Regions from separate parts of the Cytobacillus sp. Bva_UNVM-123 genome, predicted to be linked through region 1. Evidence: riboswitches for the same ligand, from Rfam matches in the RefSeq annotation. Region 1 holds a riboswitch; the other holds the start of a gene.

Region 1 (4,797 bases):
TAATTCCTGCATTTTCACTTCTTTTTCAACTTTATTAAATGTTAAGGTGAACCCATCTTCTAACAAGCCTGTATCTACCATTTGTTCAATTATTTGTTTTGCTTGGTGAACATCGCCACTAACTCCGATGCTATGTTCACCAAGAATGATTCTTTCTGCTATACCACCAGCAAGGATCATTGCTACTTGATCCAACATATCAGTAGTTGTTGATAGATGCATTTCTTTCGGAATTGGCGCGACATAGCCAAGTGCTTGTCCACGAGGAATGATCGTAGCTTTTCGAACGGAACCTGGTTTTGTAATGGCTGCAACAAGCGCATGACCTGCCTCATGAATGGCTACCCGCTTTTTAGTGTTGAGTTCTTGAAGAGCACGAGTCGAGCTTCCTAAAATTGTCCGATCGAGCGCAAAGTCTAAATCTTCCTTCGTAATCATTTCTTGCCCGTTTCGAACTGCTCGTCTGCTTGCAGTTTCAAATAGAGAGTGAAGGTCTGCACCTGAAAAACCAGAAGTGCTCTCAGCTAAATGGTCGAGCGACGATAATATGTTATTAGCTAACAAACGTTTTTTCGTATGAATCGCGATTATTTCTTTCCTACCATTCGTATCTGGTAGGGGAATATTAAATGAAAAATCAATTCTTCCTGGACGAAGGAAGGCTTCGTCAAGCATATCTTTTCGATTTGTTGCAGCAATGAAAAGAACTCCATCATTGGAGTGGACGCCATCTAATTGAACAAGCAGCTCTGTTAATGTTTTTTCACTTTCCTCGCCACCATGCTGCTTCCGTTTACCAGCTAGTGCATCGACTTCATCAATAAAAACAACAGCAGGTTTATGCTTTCTTGCATTTTGAAATAACGTTCTCACTCTTAAGGCACCAACTCCAATGAACATTTCATTAAACGCAGCTCCACTTGTAGAGAAAAATGTTGCACCTAATTCTTTTGCGATTGCTTGAGCAAGTAATGTCTTTCCTGTTCCAGGAGGTCCATACAATAGAATTCCTTTCGGCGGCTTCACACCTATTTTTAGGGCTCGTTCAGGACTTTTCAGGATCGATAGTGTTTGCATGATTTCTTCTTTCATTTCACCTTGAATGCCACCAACATCGGCAAGTGAAATTTTTGGAAGTGGACTTGGTTTAGAAAGTGTTTGCTTCATTGTATTTGTTGCGCCAATTCCACCCTTATTGGATTTAAATATATAGAACCCAATGATGGCTAATATAGTAATTAATCCAACAAGTATAATAGAGGTATATGGACTGCTTGATGAGAATGTGTACTGAACATTATAGTTTTCTACTAATTTATCAATGATTTGACTATTTGGAGGAATGTGAGAAACAAATTTACCTTCACTTGTAATAATCGAAAGTTCTCCATCCTTATGTTCATTTATGCTAACTAATTCACCATTTTGTGCAGCAATTAAGCTTTCAACTGATGAAAAGGGGATTTTAACTGAATTATTTATAGAATGAAAAGCCCAAAATGAGGCTGTAATGATAATGAAGAGAGCAACAATTAAGACTATATACGTGGAAGCTTTTTTAAATGGAAATTTCAACAATATCCCTCCTTATCGTATAGTTTCATTATAAATAAAATAAAGGGGTTAGAATAGGTTATGGTTTTTGTAAAATGATGAAAATAATGGCGCAACTTCTAATAATAATGAATATTATCATTTAAACCCTTCACAAATATTGGTAAGTAGGCTATACTTACAGTGACAATATGATAAACGTAACCACAAGGGGAGCGAATTCGCTGAGAGTGAACATTTTATTGTTCTGACCCTTCGAACCTGTTAGTTAATTCTAGCGTAGGAATGTGGCTTGAATAGATTGAGCATCTATTTTTATTTGCTCTTTTATCTTTCTATTCTCCCCTTGAGGTCGCGTATCAAATCAAAGGGGAGATTTTATTTTGAAAAAATTAAGTTTACTTGCATTAATCGAGGTTTCTTTTTTTGCGGCATTTGCACTTATTTTGGATTTATTGCCTTCCTTTAAGCCAATCCCAAATATGTCGATTTCCTTCGCGATGATTCCGATTTTTATTCTTGCTTTTCGCTGGGGTTTTCGAGCAAGCTTAGTTGCAGGACTGCTATGGGGCCTTCTTCAAATTGTGTTTGATGCATGGATTGTCCATCCAGTACAAGCGGTTTTTGATTATTTATTTGCCTTTACTTTCATAGGTTTTGCTGGTTTATTATATAACCCAATTCAAAAAGAATTACGTTCAAAAAACAAGAAAAAAGCATTAGCTTTTGTCGTTGCCGCCATATTTATAGGTAGTGTTGCTCGATATTTTTGGCATTTTCTTTCAGGTGTCATTTTTATTAAATACTTTGCACCTGAAGTGACAAGCCCAATTTTTTATTCATTCGCAATAAACGGAACGACAATGCTCGGAGCTTTCATTGTTTGCTCTATCATTCTAGTTCTCATTTTAGCATCAGCACCACAGTTAGTGATACGCAAGGATCATTTGTCTGCAATGTCTGGGAAGAAAGCTTCATAAGTAAGAAAAGCAAAGTAAAAAACTGGCCACTTCGTAGTGAGCCAGTTTTTTAGCTTATTCATGCATATGATTCATTTGTTCCTCATTCATCATATGGTTTGTATGTTTCATATGTCCTGAGGACATTACCCATATAGAACCCGCGACAATAACGACGGCCATAAATACGGCATAAGCCATATTGACGACATTTGCCGAGCCATCTTCTCCTTCACGTAAGTGCATGAACATGAAGAGCTGAATTCCTGCTTGTAAAAACGCTAACGTTCCAATTATCCACATAATAATGGATGGAGAAAGGTCTGTTTTTAAGGCAATTGCTGCCGCCCCAAAGGTTAGTACGAGAGAAAATATAAAACCAATGATGTGACTAAGCGGAAAGCTTTTTTTATTTTTTTCCATTTAGCCCACCAATCCTTTCAAATAGACAAACGTGAAGATAAAGATCCAGACAACATCTAGAAAATGCCAATAAAGACCAATAATAAATGCTTTACGAGCAGTTACAGGTGTTAATCCTCTTTTTAGAAGCTGGATTATGACAATTGTTGCCCAGCCAATTCCTACTGTCACATGGGCACCATGCGTTCCAAGCAAAACAAATAGGATAGAAAGGAATGCGCTTGTTTGCATTGTCGCCCCTTCATGAACATAATGAGTGAATTCCGTAACCTCCATGAACAAGAAGCCAGCTCCTAGCGCTAAAGTTATGATAAACCAAGCAATTAATCCTTTAAGATTGTGCCGGCGCATTTCGAAAATGGCAAGTCCCATCGTAAAGCTGCTAGTTAAAAGCAACAGTGTCTGAATGATTACATCTTTGATTTCAAATAAATCCTGTTGTGTTGGTCCACCAGCGAAACGTTGATTAAGTACACCATATACGCTGAAGAGGGTTGCAAATAGAATAATCTCGGCTCCAAGGAAAACCCAAAAACCAAGTATATTCATTCGGTCTTGCTCGGTTTGGTATTCGAGCGGCAATGATGTATTGACATTAGCTGACATGATTATGCACCTCTCCATCTTTCGTGCGCCATGATTTTTCAATTGCTTTTATATCCTTTATTTTTACGTGATAGCCGTTGTTATAATCAAAGGAACGAATGATTAAACCTGCGAATATACCAATTGTTGCGATGGCAGCAGCAATATGCCATTCAAATACTAGGAAGAAACCTGCCACAAAGAATACTCCACCCATAAATACAGGTAAGCCAGAGTTATTAGGCATATGGATTTCTTCTAGTTCACTGTCTTTCAGTGTTAAACCATGTTTTTCTTTTTTCATATACCAGAATTCATCAAGCCGATTAACTTCAGGAGTTTTTGCGAAATTATAAAATTGAACAGGTGTTGCTGTTGACCATTCAAGAGTTCTAGCGTCCCAAGGGTCACTTGGTATATTTCGATCTGCATGGCGATAACTCCAATAAATGTTATAGCAGAAGATCGCAAAACCAGCTGCTAAAATGACGGAACCGATTGCTGAAACTAAGAATAGTGGGGCAAACCCTGATTCTGCTGAATACGTATAAGCTCTTCTTACTGCACCATTTAATCCGAGGAAGAACATAGGCATGAACGTAACATTGAAGCCTATGACAAATAACCAGAAATGCCATTTTCCAAGTTTTTCATTAAGCATAAAGCCGAACATTTTTGGCCACCAATAGTAAAGTCCAGCGAACACAGCAAAAACGACTGCCGGAATTAATACATAGTGGAAGTGAGCAACTAAAAATAATGTGTTATGATATTGGAAATCAGCTGCTGCCATTGCAAGCATTACTCCAGTAATCCCACCAATTAAAAAGTTTGGAATAAAGGCTAAGGCCCAAAGCATAGATGTCGTCATTTTAATCCGACCTTTTCGCATGGTAAATAACCAGTTAAACATTTTTACTCCAGTAGGGATGGCAATTGCCATTGTTGTAATGGAGAAAACAGAATTCACAGCTGGACCAGAGCCCATTGTAAAAAAGTGATGAACCCACACGAGCATACTTAGAAATGCAATCCCAATAATCGAACCGACCATAGCTTTATATCCGAATAATGTTTTCCGTGAGAAGGTAGCAATGACTTCTGAGAAAATGCCAAATGCAGGTAGGGCAACAATATATACTTCAGGATGTCCCCATAACCAGAATAGGTTTGCCCAAAGCATATCAAGTCCGCCACCAGACAATGTAAAGAAATGTGTTCCATATAGGCGATCAAATGTCATTAGGGCAAGTGCGACAGTAAAGATCGGAAATGC
Region 2 (4,797 bases), 490 kb from region 1:
AATAAAATGGTTGGTTTATGTAACTCCCAAACATCAAGTAACCATTTTTGCATGTCTAATCTCGTTAATTCATCTAAAGCAGAAAAAGGTTCATCTAAACAAATAATTGGCTGTGGGCTTAATAAAGCACGAATAAATGCAGCTCTTTGCTTCATTCCACCTGATAACTCATGTGGAAAGGATTCAAGATAATTCCCAAGACCAGCTCTTTTTAACATGTGGATGGCTGTTTCTTTATCCGTTTTTCCTTGTAATTCCTGGCCTAAAAGAACATTTTGAACGATAGTTCGCCAAGGAAGCAGAGAAGGGGTTTGTGGCATATAGCTAATCATTCCACGTTGTCCATTAATAGGTTTCCCTTGTAATGTGATAGTTCCTTTTTCTGGGACGATTAAGCCACCTATTATATTAAAAAGAGTGCTTTTGCCACTACCAGAAGGACCAAGGATGGAAACAAATTCTCCTTCCTTCACTTGTAAATGGAGCTCGTTGATTATTCCGTGTTTCCCGAAGCTTTTTGAGAGATTTTCGATTGCGAGTAAAGTCATTGTATATCATCTCCCTTCATTTTCCAGCGAATTAGAGAATGCTCAATTAATTTTATGACAGCAAAAAAGAGCAAGCTTAATGCCATAATGGCAAAAATGGCAACAAATACACGGTCTGTTCGAAATGAAGATGAGGCAAGTGTCATATACACCCCAACTCCCATCTTAGCTCCAAGCCACTCTGATATAACCGCACCCATTACACTATATGTCGCAGAAATTTTTAATCCAGAAAACATAGCTGGAAGTGAATAAGGAAGCTCTAATTTCCAAAAAAGCTGCTTACGGTTTGCTCCGGCCATCATCATATAGTGTTTTAAATCGCTAGGTGTTTGTTTAAAACCATCAAGTGTCGCAACCGTAATCGGGAAGAAACATACTAATGTAATGACGATAAGCTTCGGTAAAAGCCCAAACCCAAACCATATGACTAATAGTGGTGCAAGGACGATAATCGGTATGTTTTGCGATAAGATTAATAGCGGGTAGACCGATTCTCTTATAAATGGCAGCAGATGAAGAATAATGGCTGTTAGTAGACCGATGCTTGAGCCAATTACAAAACCTAGCAAAGATAACTTTATCGTTGAGAGAAAGTGTGAGAAAAAGCTCGTCCATCCGTTAATTGCTTCTGAAAATATTGCAGAAGGTGGGGGGAGAAGCCATTCTTGAATCCCTGCCATTTTGACGATTGCTTCCCAAATAATGAATAAAAGGAGGAGAAGGAATCCTGGTCTCCATCCTTTCAATAAATAACTTTTCATGAACGGTATTTCTCCGTTAAATCATCCATGGCAATTCCTGTTGGCTGATAGAGTATCTTTATTTGTGAAATAACATTTCTGCTTCCAATCTCAATCATTCTTTCGTTCATGTCAGCAATGATTTTAAGCAACTGTCCTAATTCACCTTCCATTGTTGTTTCTAACGGGTGCACTTCATATTTAACACCTGATTCATCGATAATGCGGATCGCCTCATCAACATATGGAATCACATCTTCTCCATTTTTTGTTTTCGGAATAATTTGGATACTTAATAATGTATTAGTCACTGGTTACATCCCCTTATTTTGGCAAAAATTCGTTTGTAAATGCTTTTTCTGCTTCCAATTCTTTGTCAAGAAGACCGTTTTCAAACATCCAGTTTGCATAGTTTTTCCAAACTTCAAGTTTTTGTTCTCCCCATCTAGCCGCATCATCTTGATAATAAGGTGCTAACCATTCTTGACTTTTTTTCACAAGCGCCTCATCTAAATCTGGTGCAGATTTCAAAAGGATATCCGCAGCAGCTTCTGGATTGTTGATAGTAAATTCATATCCTTTTGAAGCGGCTTTAATGAAGGCTTTTACTATTTCTGGGTTTTTCTCAATCATCTTTTCACTCGTAGCGAGAACTGGGGTGTAATAGTCAAGTTTATCAGTATAATCCGTTAAATAAACCATATTTATTTTCTCTCCACGAAGTTCTGCTTCAACACCTGTCCAACCGTAAAATATCCAAGCAAAATCAATGTCTCTTTTCACCGCAGTAAAGAAGTCCGTATCTCCCATAGTGACAATGGAAACGTCTTCAACATTTGCCTTTTCGACCTTCATTAATGAATCAATGACTGCCTTTTCGACAGGTGAACCCCAACCACCATATGTTTTTCCAGTAAAATCTTTAGGCGAAGTAATATTTTTCTCAGTTGGGGAAGCAAATCCAGATGTATTATGTTGAATAACAGCTGCGATGGAGACAAGTGGAACTCCTTGAATCCGAGCTTGTGTAATGCTTTCTTGATAGCTGACACCGAAATCTGCCTTGCCTGTTGCTGTAAGCTGATCAGCACCCGCTTCTCCAGGCATAATAATCTCTACATCTAATCCTTCTTCAGCAAAAAAGCCTTTTTCCTTTGCCACATATAATCCAGTATGGTTTGTGTTTGGCGTCCAATCGAGGACGACAGAAACTTTCTTCGGTTCCTTTTGATCTTTATCGTTTCCAGACGGTGTCACTTGTTCATTACTCTTCCCGCATCCTACTAGTACAAGAACAGTAAAAATGACGGTTAACCATTTTTTCATATGTAATACCTCCAATTGTCTAGTCTTCGGCAAGTCGCCTCCGCTTTTCATTGTCCAGCTTTGGCTCCTAGGGACTCGAGGTCTTAAGTCAAGCTGTCAAGTAGGTAAAGAACAACCTACCTACCAGCTTGTCTTAAGCTTGTCGTCCCTAAGCAGTCGCCTCCGCTTTTCATTGTCCAGCTTTGGCTCCTAGGGACTCGAGGTCTTAAGCCAAGCTGTCAAGTAGGTAAAGAACAACCTACTCGCCAACTTGTCTTAAGCTTGTCGTCCCTAAGCAGTCGCCTCCGTTTTTCTTTTTTTTGGAAATAAAAAACGCCCAAGGTAAAGAACCCGGGCGCATATAAGCGAAACATAGTTGGTGCTCGAATATGTTCCCTCCGCTGGTATTACCCAGATCAGGTTCTAAGGGTTATCATCAATTGATGAAATCTCAACCATTTTCACGGTTCCCCTACATTTCAGCCTATTAAGTTTAAAAAGCGTTTTTTATTCCTTATTCATTATAACAGATAAGTTTTATTTGCCTAGTAAAAAAGCATAAACTGATTATTTCCTAGATCTCCCTTAATTCACATGGAAATTATTTGGGTGTGGAGTCGAATGAAAATCTATGTTACGGTAATAACGTCTTAAAGGAATAGAAGAAAATATGATGGAGGAGATTCAATATGAAGATTCTTGCAGCTATATTTGCAGGGCTTATGATTCTCTCATTCCAATTTGTCCCGTCAGCAATTAAGCATTCATATGCGAAAACATTAGATAATGTTCATATATATACTGTTAAAAAAGGCGATACATTTTTAAAAATAGGGGTAAAGAATGGAGTATCAGAGCTCGAGCTAAAACAAATAAATGGTAAAAAATCGGATGACATTCATCCTGGTGAAAAAATAATCATTCCAAAATCCATCTCTAATGATGAAAAGGATCTGTTAGCAAGGCTTGTTTATGCAGAGGCAAAAGGGGAGCCATACGATGGAAAGGTAGCTGTCGCATTAGTTGTGTTAAATCGTGTAGAAGACAAGCGATTCCCAGATACGATTAAAGATGTCATTTATGAAGATAAACAATTTCAGCCTGTTGACAATGGATCGATTAACAAACCAGCGGATGCTCAATCAAAAAATGCTGTAATGGAAGCCCTTGCTCTTCAAGAACAAGGTACAAAATCAATTTATTTTTTTAATCCTGATAAAACGAGTGACAGCTGGCTGAGAACGAAAACAGTTACGAAAGTTATTGGCAATCACCGTTTCGCAAAATAAAAAATGCAGCTTCGATTTACAAACACCTGGTTTCTCTATCAATAAATCATATATTCGAATGACTGAATAATTCGAATGTATTTTATGAGAGAGCCAGGTTTTTTGATGAGGAGAAATTATTTATAATCGTTTTATTTAAGCTGGCTTTCATTTTGTACTGTATTCTGTTTCCAAAGGTGATACTTCTCGATCTCACCAGAGAGCTGTTTAATGGCAAAAGAAATAACAGCTGCATCATCGATAATTCCAATTCCGAATAAAAAGTCAGGAATAATATCGATGGGTGAAACGAAATAGAGGATGGAGGCGATAATTAAGACAATTGATTTCTTGGAAATATTTCGATATTCTCCAGTTGACCAAGACTTAAGTAATTCGGTAAGAAGTTGAAAATTATTCCATACCTTTGCTAATGAACCTTTATTTTTTTTTGCTTTTTTCTTCGTTTTATTGATTAAATTTGCCGTTTTCTTCGGGTTATCGACATACTTTTTGGCAAGTGATTCGAATCGTTTATAGCCTAATTGATATTTTTCTTTATTTAGCATATTGTCCACCCTTCATAGAAAAATTTTTGATAATGATCATTTATATTTTACATATAAAAGTGTTTTTAATCACGATCGTATTGGCAGAAATAATTTAAGTTAGTAATGGGAGAGTATTGTAATGAAAAGGAGAAGGTTTGCTTGAAAAAAAGAAAAAGAATGAAATGGGCATCGTTTATTGTTTTTTGTTTTTTATTGACAGGCTGTGCAGAAAAACCAAGTTTTCAAGCAGAATATGCTTGGAAACTGCAAGATTTTAATGCAGTCACACAAGATGGAAAAAATGTGAGCAGCAATGATTATATGGGGGAAGCTTGGGTTGCAAATTTTATTTTTACAAATTGCACCACAGTCTGTTTACCGA

The links. A riboswitch is a leader RNA that binds a small molecule or an ion and turns the genes downstream of it on or off. The one in region 1 is predicted to bind thiamine pyrophosphate.
Region 2: linked by a shared signal. The riboswitch ahead of KDN24_RS09110 (ABC transporter substrate-binding protein) and the one ahead of thiT (energy-coupled thiamine transporter ThiT) in region 1 are both predicted to bind thiamine pyrophosphate.

The regions. Positions count from the first base shown of each region.
Region 1 is NZ_CM177772.1:2,344,063-2,348,859, forward strand. It holds gene KDN24_RS11660 (AAA family ATPase) at 1-1,575, opposite strand, end outside; TPP riboswitch at 1,754-1,857, shown strand; gene thiT (energy-coupled thiamine transporter ThiT) at 1,938-2,534, shown strand; gene qoxD (cytochrome aa3 quinol oxidase subunit IV) at 2,589-2,936, opposite strand; gene qoxC (cytochrome aa3 quinol oxidase subunit III) at 2,937-3,542, opposite strand; gene qoxB (cytochrome aa3 quinol oxidase subunit I) at 3,532-4,797, opposite strand, start outside.
Region 2 is NZ_CM177772.1:1,855,867-1,860,663, forward strand. It holds gene KDN24_RS09095 (ABC transporter ATP-binding protein) at 1-548, opposite strand, end outside; gene KDN24_RS09100 (ABC transporter permease) at 545-1,312, opposite strand; gene KDN24_RS09105 (thiamine-binding protein) at 1,309-1,602, opposite strand; gene KDN24_RS09110 (ABC transporter substrate-binding protein) at 1,616-2,617, opposite strand; TPP riboswitch at 2,973-3,080, opposite strand; gene KDN24_RS09115 (cell wall hydrolase) at 3,286-3,885, shown strand; gene KDN24_RS09120 (YkvA family protein) at 4,017-4,433, opposite strand; gene KDN24_RS09125 (SCO family protein) at 4,575-4,797, shown strand, end outside.